3 regions of the Neobacillus sp. genome follow, and region 2 is predicted to be linked to each of the others. Evidence: predicted binding sites of a transcription regulator. Region 2 holds the regulator's gene; each other region holds the start of a gene.
What was found. Region 2 encodes Rex, which represses fermentation and respiration genes when NADH is low (regulators of the CRP and FNR family bind a similar motif). Its sites were predicted from a motif close to TTGTGAAATATTTCACAA; they were not measured.
Positions count from the first base shown of each region.

Region 1 (4,275 bases), on a different contig from region 2:
GCAATCACTCGAAGGTTTTCCATAGCCAAATACATACAGGTGAGAAGAGTGAGAATTAATAATGCCCATCTAGGCGTTCCTTGCAGTACCCACCTTTCTACGACATCGGCAAATTTTGCTAGAACCGTTCCTGCAGAAAGCAGAAAATAGCCAATATAAGCAAAGCAAAGCAGATTACCAAGAAATTTCCCGGTAATCTTCGGTAAGAAACTGTATATCGTATCGGAAGGAAATTGTTTGCAAAGAGCCCACAGAATCAAAATAATGACTTGTATAGCCAATCCGGCGATTAAAACAGAAATCCACCCTCCCCCCTTGGCGCTTGCTTGCACTTTATTAGGAAGCGATAAAATTCCAACCCCCACTTGGGACTGTACAACAACAAACATGAACTGCCCTTGGCTAATTCTACTCTTTTCCGGGATCATCCTGTTCCCACTCCCTTGAATTTCTTTCTTGATTAAGCCTTTTTGGATGCGGATCATGGGGGCGTTGATTCAAACTCCAGATTGGAAAACGTAAAAATGTATCCTTCAAATCTTTCATTCGAAGAGGCATGATTGGCGCAAAATAAGCTGTACCAAAGGACTCTAATTTACATAAGTGAATTAAGATGAATAGCATGCCAAACATAATCCCGATCAAACCGAACATCGCAGAAAGGATCATGAGCGGGAAGCCCAAAAGACGTGTTGATAAACTTATTTCATTAGATGGTGCGACAAAAGAAGAAATAGCCGTTAAGGCGATGACGATAACCATGGGATAGGAAATCAATCCAGCTCGCACGACCGATTCACCGATGACCAAGCCGCCAACAATGCCGATGGTTTGACCTACTCGGCTCGGCAAACGAACTCCTGCTTCACGTAGTATTTCTAAAGTAATCTGCATAATTAAAGCCTCCACAATAGGTGGAAATGGAACCCTGTCTATACTGCTTTTTACTGAAAGAATCAAATTTTCCGGAAGAATTTCAGGGTGGAAGCCAATAATCGCAATATATAAAGCAGGTATTATAGATGCGATAATAAAACTCATCAACCGAAGCAATCGAATAAACGATCCGACCATCCACTTTCGGTGATAATCATCCGGGCTTTGATAAAAGGAAAAGAAAGTCACCGGTAAAATCAGTGCAGATGGGTCTCCATCAGATAAAATAGTTACACGGCCTTCCATGAGATGAGCTACCACCCGATCCGGTCTTTCCGTAAATAAGATTTGCGGAAATAGAGAATATGGGTTATCTTCAATTAATTCGGCAATGAATCCGGGCGAGAAAATGGTATCCATCGCAATGGAATTAATTCTATGATCCACTTCTTTAACCAGATCCGGATTCGCCAGGTCCTGCATATAGAGAAGAGCTATTTTTGTATTGGTTGCTTTTCCAATCTGGTAATAACGAACGACCAGATTCGGATTCATAAGGCGTTTTCGAACAAGATAAAGATTCGTCATGAGGTGCTCTATAAAACCATCATGAGCACCGCGAATAACCGCTTCGTTCTCTGACTCCACGATACTTCGTTTATTAACTGCAGCTACATCGACAACATAAACCTCTACTGTACCTTCGAATAACAATACGCATTTTCCTTGGATTAAGGCATGGGGAACCTCGCACAGATCCGATTTTTTCGTAATCTCCACAGAAGTAATGACTTTATCCACGTTTCCTTCTCTTTTTTCTTCTATAGGCTGGATGATTTCATTTTGAATTCTTTGTTGATCAGTTAAGGATTCAAAAAAGACAATGAGACCCTCCAAGTGATTAAACCTAATGCTCCGCCATTTCAGATCACTTGAATGAAACAACTGATTTTTAATGAATTCAATATTTTTATCTAAAGAAGAAAAAACATTCATTTTCATGTGTGGTCTTTTTTCTGTCTGTTTGTTCGAAAATATTTTTCTTAAAAGATATCTCATTATACTCCACCCAGGTTCAATCCAATTTTTATTAATTTAACCGTTATTATGAGCATTATTCCCTGGATACTGCTAATTAAATTGGCAAACCTATTCAGTGACCGCTATTGAACGTGTGCTATGTATTACCACTGCTTGTTTGTCACTAAAACACCTGGTGAAGTATCTTCAATTTCATTGTGAAATATTTCAGAATGTGAAGGATAGGGTTTGCAATAGTGGTTAAAAATAAATGGGACTTATCATTACCTAGGAGTTGAACAGAATGAATGTATGGGAGCAAGTATATAATCCCGTGAGTAACATTTGGTTTTCAGCTATTATCGCATCCATTCCAATAATCTTTTTTATTGTAATGCTGACAGTTTTTAAATTAAAAGGCTATATTGCAGGACTCTCCAGCATAATTGTAGCAGGTGTTGTTGCAGTCTTAATCTACAAAATGCCTGCTATTTTAGTTTTGATGTCTGCCATTTTTGGAGTTTTATCCGGTATATGGCCCGTAGCATCGATTGTATTTGCTGCCATTTTCCTTTATAAAATCACAGTAAAAACAGGCAAATTTGCAATTATAGAAAATAGTATATCCTTTATTACAGCCGATCAAAGATTGCAAGTTCTCATTGTAGCATTCTCATTCGGTGCATTTTTGGAAGGAGCTGCAGGATTTGGAGCACCAGTTGCGATAACAGCAGCCATTTTAGTTGGACTTGGATTCAGTCCGATATATGCAGCCAGCCTTTGTTTGATTGCAAACATTGCCGGTGGTGCATATGGAGCAATGGGCATTCCTGTAACTGTTCCCGCATTACTTACAGGTTTAGATAGTCTTGCTGTTGGAAGATATACAGCATTTGTCCTTCCAATAGTAAGTGTTCTAGTAGCATTCTTACTAATATTTATCATTGATGGGATGAAAGGGATTAGACAAACGTTCCCAGCAGTGTTAGTCAGCGGAGTTTCATTTGGATTTACTCAGGCAATTGTTCTATATTTCTTAGGTGCTGAACTTGCAGACATCTTTGCTGCAATTGTTAGCCTATTGGCACTATCAGTGTTTTTACAAATATGGAAACCAAAAGAGATATTCCGTATAAGTAATGAGAACCAAGTAGATAAACAGGTTAAGTATTCTTTAGGAAAAATTGCATATGCTTGGCTGCCATTTGTATTTCTAACTATATGTGTTACTTTGTTTAATTTATCATTTTTTAAAAATTTATTTATCCCCGGCGGTCCTTTAGAAAAGTTAGTGTTATTGCTGCCAATTCCGGGATTAAACAACGTAGTCATAAAGCATGCACCAATAGTACCGCAAGATACACCATATGCGGCAGTATTTAAATTAGATTTATTTTCATCTACTACAACAGCAATTGTCCTGACGATCATTGTCGCAAGCATTCTCTTTCGCTGCAGCAGTAAGCTGCTGTGGGATGTTTCAAAAGAAACGGCAAAAGAATTATTATCACCAGTTCTAACCATTTGTAGTGTACTTGCCTTTGCTTACATTTGTACTTACTCTGGTATGTCATCGACACTTGGTTTAGCATTTGCTTCCACAGGCGCAGTTTTTCCATTATTCTCCCCAGTGTTAGGTTGGCTGGGAGTTTTTTTAACAGGCTCTGTTGTAAACAGCGGTTCCTTATTTGCTCCACTTCAATCTGTCACCGCTTCTCAAATTGGCATTTCACCTGAATCGATGGTTGCGGTCAATGTAATGGGCGGCACCATGGCTAAAATGATTTCACCTCAATCTATCGCTGTTGCTGCTGCAGCAGTTGGATTAGCAGGAAAAGAGAGTGATTTATTTAAAGTGACAATTAAATATAGCTTAAGTTTACTTGTTGTAATTGGAATAATCAGCTGGTTACTATTTTAATTTTTTTCATTCGAAGGGAGATCGTTTATCATGGATAAAGAAAAAGTAAATCGAGTTGTACTAGTTGGAACAGGTGCTGTAGGTTGCAGTTATGTATATTCATTGATCAACCAGGGGGTTGTTGAGGAAATAGTCTTAATTGATGTAAATGAAAAAAAATCCGAAGGCGAGGCAATGGATCTTAGTCACGGCATGCCGTTCGCTCCTTCACCAGTAAACGTTTGGAGCGGTTCATATCAAGACTGTGGAAGTGCTGACATAGTTGTCATCTCTGCGGGATTGGCACAAAAGCCAGGTGAAACCCGATTGCAATTAGTTGAAAAAAACACGAAAATATTTAAGCAAATAATAAAAAGTATTATGGAAAGTGGATTTAATGGAATATTCTTAGTGGCAACAAATCCAGTGGATATCTTAACCTATGTGACTTGGAAAGAATCAGGACTACCAAAAGAACG
Region 1 is NZ_DALZYO010000005.1:146,788-151,062, forward strand. It holds gene RTR43_RS04600 (GerAB/ArcD/ProY family transporter) at 1-428, opposite strand, end outside; gene RTR43_RS04605 (spore germination protein) at 409-1,935, opposite strand; gene RTR43_RS04610 (lactate permease LctP family transporter) at 2,201-3,817, shown strand; gene RTR43_RS04615 (L-lactate dehydrogenase) at 3,848-4,275, shown strand, end outside.
Region 1: a site for Rex is predicted at 2,113-2,130, ahead of RTR43_RS04610 (lactate permease LctP family transporter). Genes of this name have one in related genera too.

Region 2 (4,275 bases):
TATTTTTACTGAACCTGCTGTAACATTCTCGACTGCTTCGCTCGTGCCATAGACATTAAAAATTGAACATTCCACATCATTAACGATCGTACCTTCTCCTCTGATGCTGATTTTATCGTAACGGCCACCGGGGTAACTTCCCGATCCATTAATAATAAGATTTTCGCTTTTTCCCATTTTCTTCTCCCTCCCATTAAGCCTTTCTGCTTTCACCTACAATGGCATTTTTATCCTGTGAAAATTCTTCTGTGTATTCAACTACGCCAATATGACAATTAGGACCAATCCTAACCTGGTTACCACGGACAACTTTTGCTATCGTACTTTCAAGTTCAATTCTGTCTCCTTCAATTAAATCCGTTTCTAATTGTGTTTTAAAAAAAGGCTTGAAGAGAGTGCCCATGAAGGATCCTTTATGTTGTTTTACGATGATCGTTTGCCCGCCGATTTCTTGTGCTTTACATTCTCCATAGATCTCAATATCTACTTGATCCGCGTTTAAAAGTCCTCCAATTGTAAACCGGTATTGTGCTTTAAACGTTTCAGCCTCACAATCTTCTCCAATCGTCAGAATGCCTCTAAGTTTAATTTCCTCAGCTTTTACTTTTCCGCCAACAGAGGCTTTACCTGAAACCTGTAATTGTTTAGCATACAGATTTTGCCCAATTTTTGCTGTTCCGTCCACCGTAAACTTCTGACTTTCGATTGTTCCTTTAAAACTGGCATTCCCGCTTACCTTAGCTGTATTTGCTGTAACATTGCCATTGACCGTACCTGAACCATTGCATTCAAACTCACTACACTCCAAATCACTGTTAACTTTTCCTCGTCCATTTAAGGTAACAAGATGGAACTGCCCACCGTTTGATGCCCCAATACCATTAATGACCAAATCTCCTCTATTTTTTGTTTCCATCACGATTCTCCTTTACAATAATTTCGATTTAATTTCTTCCATACAGGTCATCAGTGCGAGAGTCGTGACAACTTTCGTTCCTCGCTCAAAATGAGCAGCTTCGGCATTCAATAATAAAAGACACGATGAAACTCCTAGTTTTCGCGTAAATACCAATTCACAGCTTTTTTGCTTGATATGCTGGGCATTGTCCTTTAATACCTGTAAGAGCATTTTCCCCTCATCTAAATTAATCTCACCTGACTGAAGCAGCTTTTCTAATATATATACTTCAAGGATTCTCGGAAAATTAAATATCTTCACGCCTTTATCGTTCTCTAGATAAAAATTCATTACTTCAATCGAAACAATGTTACGTTTTATTAAATCATCCTTTTCCAACTGCAAATCACTAATATTTGGAGAAAACATATCAGCTAGCTCATCCAATGACAAATTTTCCTTCATTGTTTGAATTTTATTGATTCTTTCTAAGATTTTTTCCTTTGGAAAGAAGGTTTCTTGGCCCGTAAATGTGGATTTCCGAATAAACCATTCTTCAGGAATGAGATCCTTCCGTTTCCAGCGATATAGCTGTCCATACGATATTCCAGCAATATCTAATAAATCCTTCTTAGAAATTAACTCCTCACTCATATTGAAAACCCCTTTCTATTTTCAATGTAACATAACACTGTTACGTTTGTAAAGCAGCAAAAAGACCTTCAAGCACAAAAGGCGCAAGCGCCCGTTTAGCGGCGTATGGACTGGAGCGCTCCAACTGAGATAAAGGAAACACGAAGAGCGATAGCGATTCGATGTTGACTTATCGTAGGGCGGAGAGCGAAGTACACTAGCCGCTGGGCGCTGGAGCTGGATTCAGAGAACTATTTCAATTTATCCACAATTAATTATTTTATAATTTCCTATACAACAAAAAAAGGGCTTTTCACGAGTAGATATTCGTGAAAAACCCTTTATACTAGCTATTCTTCTTCTACTTCCCCAGTCGGATAGTGCTTTAAAAAGTAAATCAGTGATTGCAGTTCTACTGCTAGGTCGATATGATGGACCCGAATGGCGGGAGGAACATTTAACCTTGCCGGAGTAAAATTTAATATCCCTTTCACATCCGCCTTCACAAGTCGATCTGTAATCATCTGCGCAACGGAAGCCGGAACCGTAAGAATCGCAACCGATATATTTTCATTGGCTAGAACATTCTCCAAATCGTCCAAATGATAGACCGGTACCTCACGAATCAGCGTTCCCATTTTAGTCGGATCCACATCAAAGGCGCACTCTATTTTCGTATTATTGTTTTTTAAAAAATTATAGTTTAAAAAGGCAGTTCCGAGATTACCGACCCCTATTAACGCAACCTTTGTTAATTCATCTTGGTCTAAGGTTTTCCGGAAAAAGGATAATAAGTAATTGACGTTATAGCCATAGCCCTTTTTCCCTAAAGCACCAAAATAGGAGAAATCCCTGCGAATGGTTGCTGAGTCCACTTTCACCGCCTCGCTCAATTCTGCAGAAGAGACCCTTTGTTTACCGGAAGAATGGAGGTTTTTTAAAAATCGATAGTAGAGGGGCAGCCGTTTTGCTGTCGCCTGTGGTATTTTCATCGTTTCATTACTCATAATCTCCCACACCCCTTGAATGATTTAGTTACATTTCATTTAACTTGTTCGGTTCTTTTATAATCGCCGTTTTTGCCGCCCGTTTTCTCGACTAAATAGGTCGGTCCAATGACCATGCCTTTATCCACCGCTTTACACATATCATACACGGTTAAGGCACAAGCTGACGCCGCTGTTAACGCTTCCATTTCCACACCCGTGTTACCTTTGGTTTTTACCGCTGCTGCAATATGTAAATGATAGTGATCTTCTTGATCTTCTTCCCATGAGAAGGAAATATTAACTCCTGTTAATGGAATCGGATGGCACATTGGAATCAGATCCCATGTTTTTTTTGCCGCCATAACTCCAGCAACCTGGGCCACAGCCAGGACATCGCCTTTTTTCATTTCATTATTGGTTATTTTTCCAAAAATTTCTTTACTAACAGTTATGCTTGAATGAGCAAGAGCGGTCCGAGCCGTTTCCGGTTTTTCGCTGACGTCGACCATCTTTGCTCTGCCTTCTTCATTAAAATGTGTAAAATTTGCCATAAATAAATCCTCCCAAAAAAATCATACACTATTTTTCAGTTATTGTGTGTGAAACTTTGAACTAATTCAAACATTTTTTTCAAAAAATAATATCTCACTCGACGCTATAGGTCTGCCCTTTATTGCCGACAATGCCGGAATAAGGTACACTATTCCTATGTAATAGAGGTGAATTAGAATGATTTTATTGCAGGTCAATCAACTACAAAAATATTATGGTGCTGACCTTATTTTATCGAATATAAAGCTAGAATTACAAACCCGGGACCGCGCGGCACTTGTTGGCCGCAATGGTGCAGGGAAATCGACATTGTTAAAAATCATTGCCGGACAATTGTCTCATGATGGCGGGGATATTATCAAGCCAAAAGAAGTGACCATCGGTTATTTAGCACAAAATACTGGTTTAGAATCAAATTTATCAATTTGGGAAGAAATGATAACCGTTTTCGAACCGCTTCAATTGATGGAAAAATCACTTCGCAGGCTTGAAAATCAAATGGCTGACCCAAGTGTGTTCGAAGACAACACAAGATACGAACGTGTTCTTAAAGAATATGACGAGCTCCAAGTGAAATTTAAGGAACAAGGTGGATATCAATACGAGGCCGATATTCGCTCCGTGCTGCATGGGCTAAATTTCCGCGAAAGTTCTTTGCTGATTTCAAGTTTAAGTGGTGGGCAGAAAACCCGTCTTGCCTTAGGGAAATTGCTATTAACGAAACCTGATATCTTAATTTTGGACGAGCCTACCAACCATCTTGACATCGAAACCCTTTCCTGGCTTGAGCAATATTTACAGAGCTATGATGGCGCGATTTTAATTGTCTCCCATGACCGCTATTTTTTAGATAAGGTTGTCACCCAAGTTTACGAAGTAGCCCGCAAAAAAATTCAAAGGTTTCCGGGTAACTATAGTTCTTACCTTGACCAAAAAGCGGCCAATTATGAGCGTGATATGAAGCTTTTCGAAAAACAACAGCAAGAGGTAGCCAATCTCCAGGACTTTATCCAACGGAACCTGGCACGCGCATCGACGACGAAGCGAGCACAAAGCCGCCGGAAAAAGCTTGAGAAAATGGAGACTATTGACCGTCCCTTAGGTGATGAAAAGTCCGCAACCTTCTCGTTTGAAATTGAAAAACAAAGTGGAAATGACGTTCTAATGGTAGATTCGCTTGCGGTTGGTTACGACGGGGAAAAA
Region 2 is NZ_DALZYO010000030.1:4,561-8,835, reverse strand. It holds gene RTR43_RS17380 (cytoplasmic protein) at 1-177, opposite strand, end outside; gene RTR43_RS17375 (polymer-forming cytoskeletal protein) at 194-916, opposite strand; gene RTR43_RS17370 (YhbD family protein) at 929-1,552, opposite strand; gene RTR43_RS17365 (redox-sensing transcriptional repressor Rex) at 1,882-2,538, opposite strand; gene moaC (cyclic pyranopterin monophosphate synthase MoaC) at 2,574-3,071, opposite strand; gene RTR43_RS17355 (ABC-F family ATP-binding cassette domain-containing protein) at 3,250-4,275, shown strand, end outside.

Region 3 (4,275 bases), on a different contig from region 2:
ATCAAAAGTTGGCTCCAGGTGGCTGAAGTCCTCCATATCGATATTAACAAAAATACCATAACTGTCAGCTCTATCAACAATTTCTTTTACGTTGTTCAAACAAAAAGTATAATCAATATCCAGCCCTACTTGTGTCGGCTTTAAGGAAATATGTGCATCCACTTGATTCGCATGAATCGCTTCAATCACCTTAAGAATTTGTTCTTTAGCTGCTACTGCTTCTTCTTCTTTGAAAACAAATTCTCCTAAATTATCGACGGTACAAGAGATTCCCTGGGAATTTAGCTCTTTAATACTTTTGATGGCTTCTTCTATATTGGTTCCGGCTACGACAGATTGCGCCCCCAATTTTAAACCATACTTTTTAGCTGTACTATTAAGTAATTGATTTTGGGATAAGCCCATGAAAAAATCTTTCAACATAGCGATTTCTCCTTGCGATTAAATTTACAATATTATTATAGCATACGCTTTCAATAAAAATTATTTTGCGAATATTTCCAATATAAAATATTAAAAAAAGTGGAGTTAGGCACTATTTTGTTAATTATATGGATAATATATAGTTAATTAGATATTTAGGGAGCCTCTGCCTTTTATGGAAAACTATACGAATAATAATACTGCAAGACGATATAAAGCTCAGGTGAGCATTCTCGGCACCACTCAATTACATCTTAGGAATCCTTATATTATTGGTTGGTGGTCTGCTGCATTTCCAGGATTTGGCCATCTTCTTTTATCAAAATATATTCGCGGATTTGTCCTTTTTATTTGGGAGGTCGTTATTAACCTCCAGGCACATGTGAACCAAGCAATGATTTACTCTTTTCAGGGGAAAATCGACATGGCTAAAGAAGTTTTGGATACAAGGTGGTTATTAATTTATATCCCTGTATATCTTTTTGGCATATGGGATAGTTACCGTACTACTGTTGATATGAATCAGGTGTATCTATTAGCAAAACGAGAGAACCATCGATATAATACCTTCAGTCTAGGTGCGATGGAAATTAACTACTTAGATAAGCGAAAACCGAGTACTTCAGTTATTTGGACTTTATTTATGCCGGGTTTGGGTCAACTCTATAACCATAGAATTATTACCGCACTATTTATCATCGTATGGTCTGTTATCTTTTTCTACAAATCCTGTGTACTTGAAGCAGTTTCTATGCTTTTTTTAGGGCAGGTTCACCAAGCCACTAATGTTTTAAATGCTGAGTGGCTGCTTTTTTTACCCTCTATTCATATCTTTTCCATTTATGACTCGTTGGTTACTACAGTCGAAAATAATAAGCTTTTTGAAGATGAACTGCGAAATTTTTTGAAAATGAATTATCAACATGCTAGTTTCGTCATTCAAAAAGGGAAAAAAGTGATGTGATCAAATGCAGATATTCTCAACCTTTGAAGACACTGGATATTTAGAATTAGCCATTTCTTTATTAGAAGAAAAAGGGATAAATAAGAAAAATATTTTTGCCGTTCCACTTGATAATCGCCAAGCAGACAGAAAAATCTTTGATACACTCCATCGTTCGGATGGAATTTCTCTCGTGGATCTTGCGATGGCATTAGCCACCGCATTTTCCGTTATTTGTGCCAGCATCGGCTTCATTTTATCTTGGGGTCCTATATATTGGGGGTTAATTGGTGCTTCAATCGGATTTGTTTTAGGATTAGCTATCAAACTTTTTATCATAAAAGTAGTTAAAAAGCAACATAACCAATTACATGGTCAAAAGAGTGAAGTCATCTTAATTATTGACTGCGATGAAACAAAAGCAGAATTCATCGAGGAAATCCTTTGGGATCACCTGGCAATAGGGGTAGCAAAGATTGTCAACAAATAACAGGAATAACAAGGTGTCAGGCACCAATAGAGCCTGACACCTTGTTATTCATTTACTTTTCCTTTTTCCGCAAAATCCTCCTTTGTCCCAAAAACCATTTTCAGAGCAGCCGATACAAGAGAAACCCGCTGCAATACAACGGTCATAACCAATCGATTCGCAAGCATTAAAGGCTGTGGGACCTTTACATCCTAATTTAAACAAGCAATAACCTTTCCGGGCTCCCTCATCGTCGTATGACTCAGCAAATAATTTTTGATCAAAAAAGGCTTTACGGTGACAGGTCATATGGACGGTTTTCTGATAAAATGCTTTTGGACGCAACTTTTTATCAAGCTCAGGCAGTTCTCCATGAAAATGGACATGTAAAAGTGTCCCAATAATGACCTCTGGTATGGGCGGACATCCTGGGACTAACGCTACAGGTACATCTTCTGGAAGAACAGCCCTGATATCTACTGCATTTGTTGGATTAACACCTGCGGCAGGAATTCCACCCCAAGCAGAACAGCTTCCAAAAGCAATTACAGCTTTTGCATTTTTGGCAGCCTCGCTGATTTCATCGCGGACGGATTTACCTGCAATCATTAGGAATTCATCACTTCCGGGTATACCTCCCTCAACCGCAAGTACATATTCCCCCTGATACTTTGCAAAAATCGACTCCTTATGTTCTTCAGCTTGGTACCCACTTGCCACTGAGAGAAGTTCACTATACTCTAAGGAGATAAAATTTAGAATCGTATCCAATGTTGTTGGTTCAAAGGAACGGGTAAAAGCTTCTTTACAGCCTGTACAATCGAGAGCGCTTATCCAAATAACAGGAAGACGTTTGTCCGTTTTATCGAGCATATCTTCTGTAACGTTGATTGCTTCTAACCAATTGTATGTAGACATAGTTTTAATCTCCTTCATCGGGAATGTCTTTTTCGGATATATTGTTCAGCATTTCACAAATAGGCATTTATGCCAATCTCTTGTCCATGTTTCAAGTACCCATATCTGAAGTGTATTACTTAAATTAAGCTTTTGTCCATGTGTTTTAAAAACGTTTAAAAAATGTTCTTTAAACTGTTTTTAGCGTGTAAATGTAGAAATTAAGATGGTGTAAAAGGAAAAGAAAAGTATTTTGTCATTAATTAATGTTTACATCCAGGTGTGTTAAGGAGTTTATTAAATCATCCTTTCACAGTTTTCTTAATCCACTGCTTCCATCTTCCCTACTCGTTGCTTCAATTTTTATTTATTCTTCTATTAAGCTATCCATTTCGTGGGCTTAAACAAAACATTTGGTATGAGGACAGACTCTCATTGAATATTTTTAACTATGGCTAAATTCACTTAAAAAACATATAAAAAAATCTTCAAATGCAAAGGGGGGGCCAATTACAATTATGGGGATAGCCCACTATCTTGATCCCATTGAGATAGCGTTAGACAAAGGAATGGCAGCCAAAGAAGTCGTTTGCTCTATTACAACAGGATTTCGATCGATTCCATCCTTACGAAATGCACCAGGCCTTAATCCCTACCATGCTACTGTTGCGGATATAGGCTACGGATTTGATGCAGTACGCGGAACGATTCAACGGCTCCGTAATGGCGAATCCATTTCTCTTGTAAAAGAAATGCTTGTATTTGACCTTGATACACTGCGAATTAGTGAACAACAACTAAAACCAAATTTTTACCTAGTTGCAAAAGAGGCAGATGCAAAAACCCTCTATTTGATTAACACAAGTCAGAACCTCCACCAGGAAATGGCTGATAGGATCAACGAAGCCATCAAATATGGTAAGGTCTTCCTTGGAGCTGAATGGGTAACGATACTTAACCGGGTCCAAACCGTGCAAGCAATCCCTCGTCTATAGTAAATTTTAGGAAAGGGAGTGAATCACTATGCCGCAAATGAGTGAAGCTGAACAACAGCATTTGTTAGATTGGTGGACAGCCACGAAGTCTGGTACATTAGTGGTTCAACGGTTAGTTTCATTAATAACAGAACTGAGGTTACACCCTGAATCAAGTCGTGCTGATGGGATGATCCTATTTTATCGGGCTGCGTCAGAGATATCATACGGTTATGCAGGGATGCGGGGGTGTATCCGTCGAGCCTTTACAAATGAATATTCTGACTTTCTCAGGAACAATATGGTGAGGTGCCACGGCTTTGCCCAGAAATTTTCTGTTGATACGAAGGTACTCCTTGAACGTGTCGCCAAACAAATAACTGGACAAAACGCGTTACAATTAGTAGACCGTATTCGCGAGACATTAATCGAAAATGACGTACAGTTAAAGGAAATCGAGGAAAAAGCTAATTTTTTTTTTGGGAAAGATACCTTCCTTTCCATGCAAAAGAAGGTAATGCAATCTATCACACTACCAAATAAATAGTAGTGAAAAAAGGCTACCAAGT
Region 3 is NZ_DALZYO010000003.1:92,352-96,626, reverse strand. It holds gene RTR43_RS02755 (proline dehydrogenase family protein) at 1-423, opposite strand, end outside; gene RTR43_RS02750 (hypothetical protein) at 599-1,387, shown strand; gene RTR43_RS02745 (hypothetical protein) at 1,392-1,856, shown strand; gene RTR43_RS02740 (hydrogenase small subunit) at 1,905-2,753, opposite strand; gene RTR43_RS02735 (hypothetical protein) at 3,251-3,727, shown strand; gene RTR43_RS02730 (hypothetical protein) at 3,756-4,253, shown strand.
Region 3: a site for Rex is predicted at 2,795-2,812, ahead of RTR43_RS02740 (hydrogenase small subunit). Genes of this name have one in related genera too.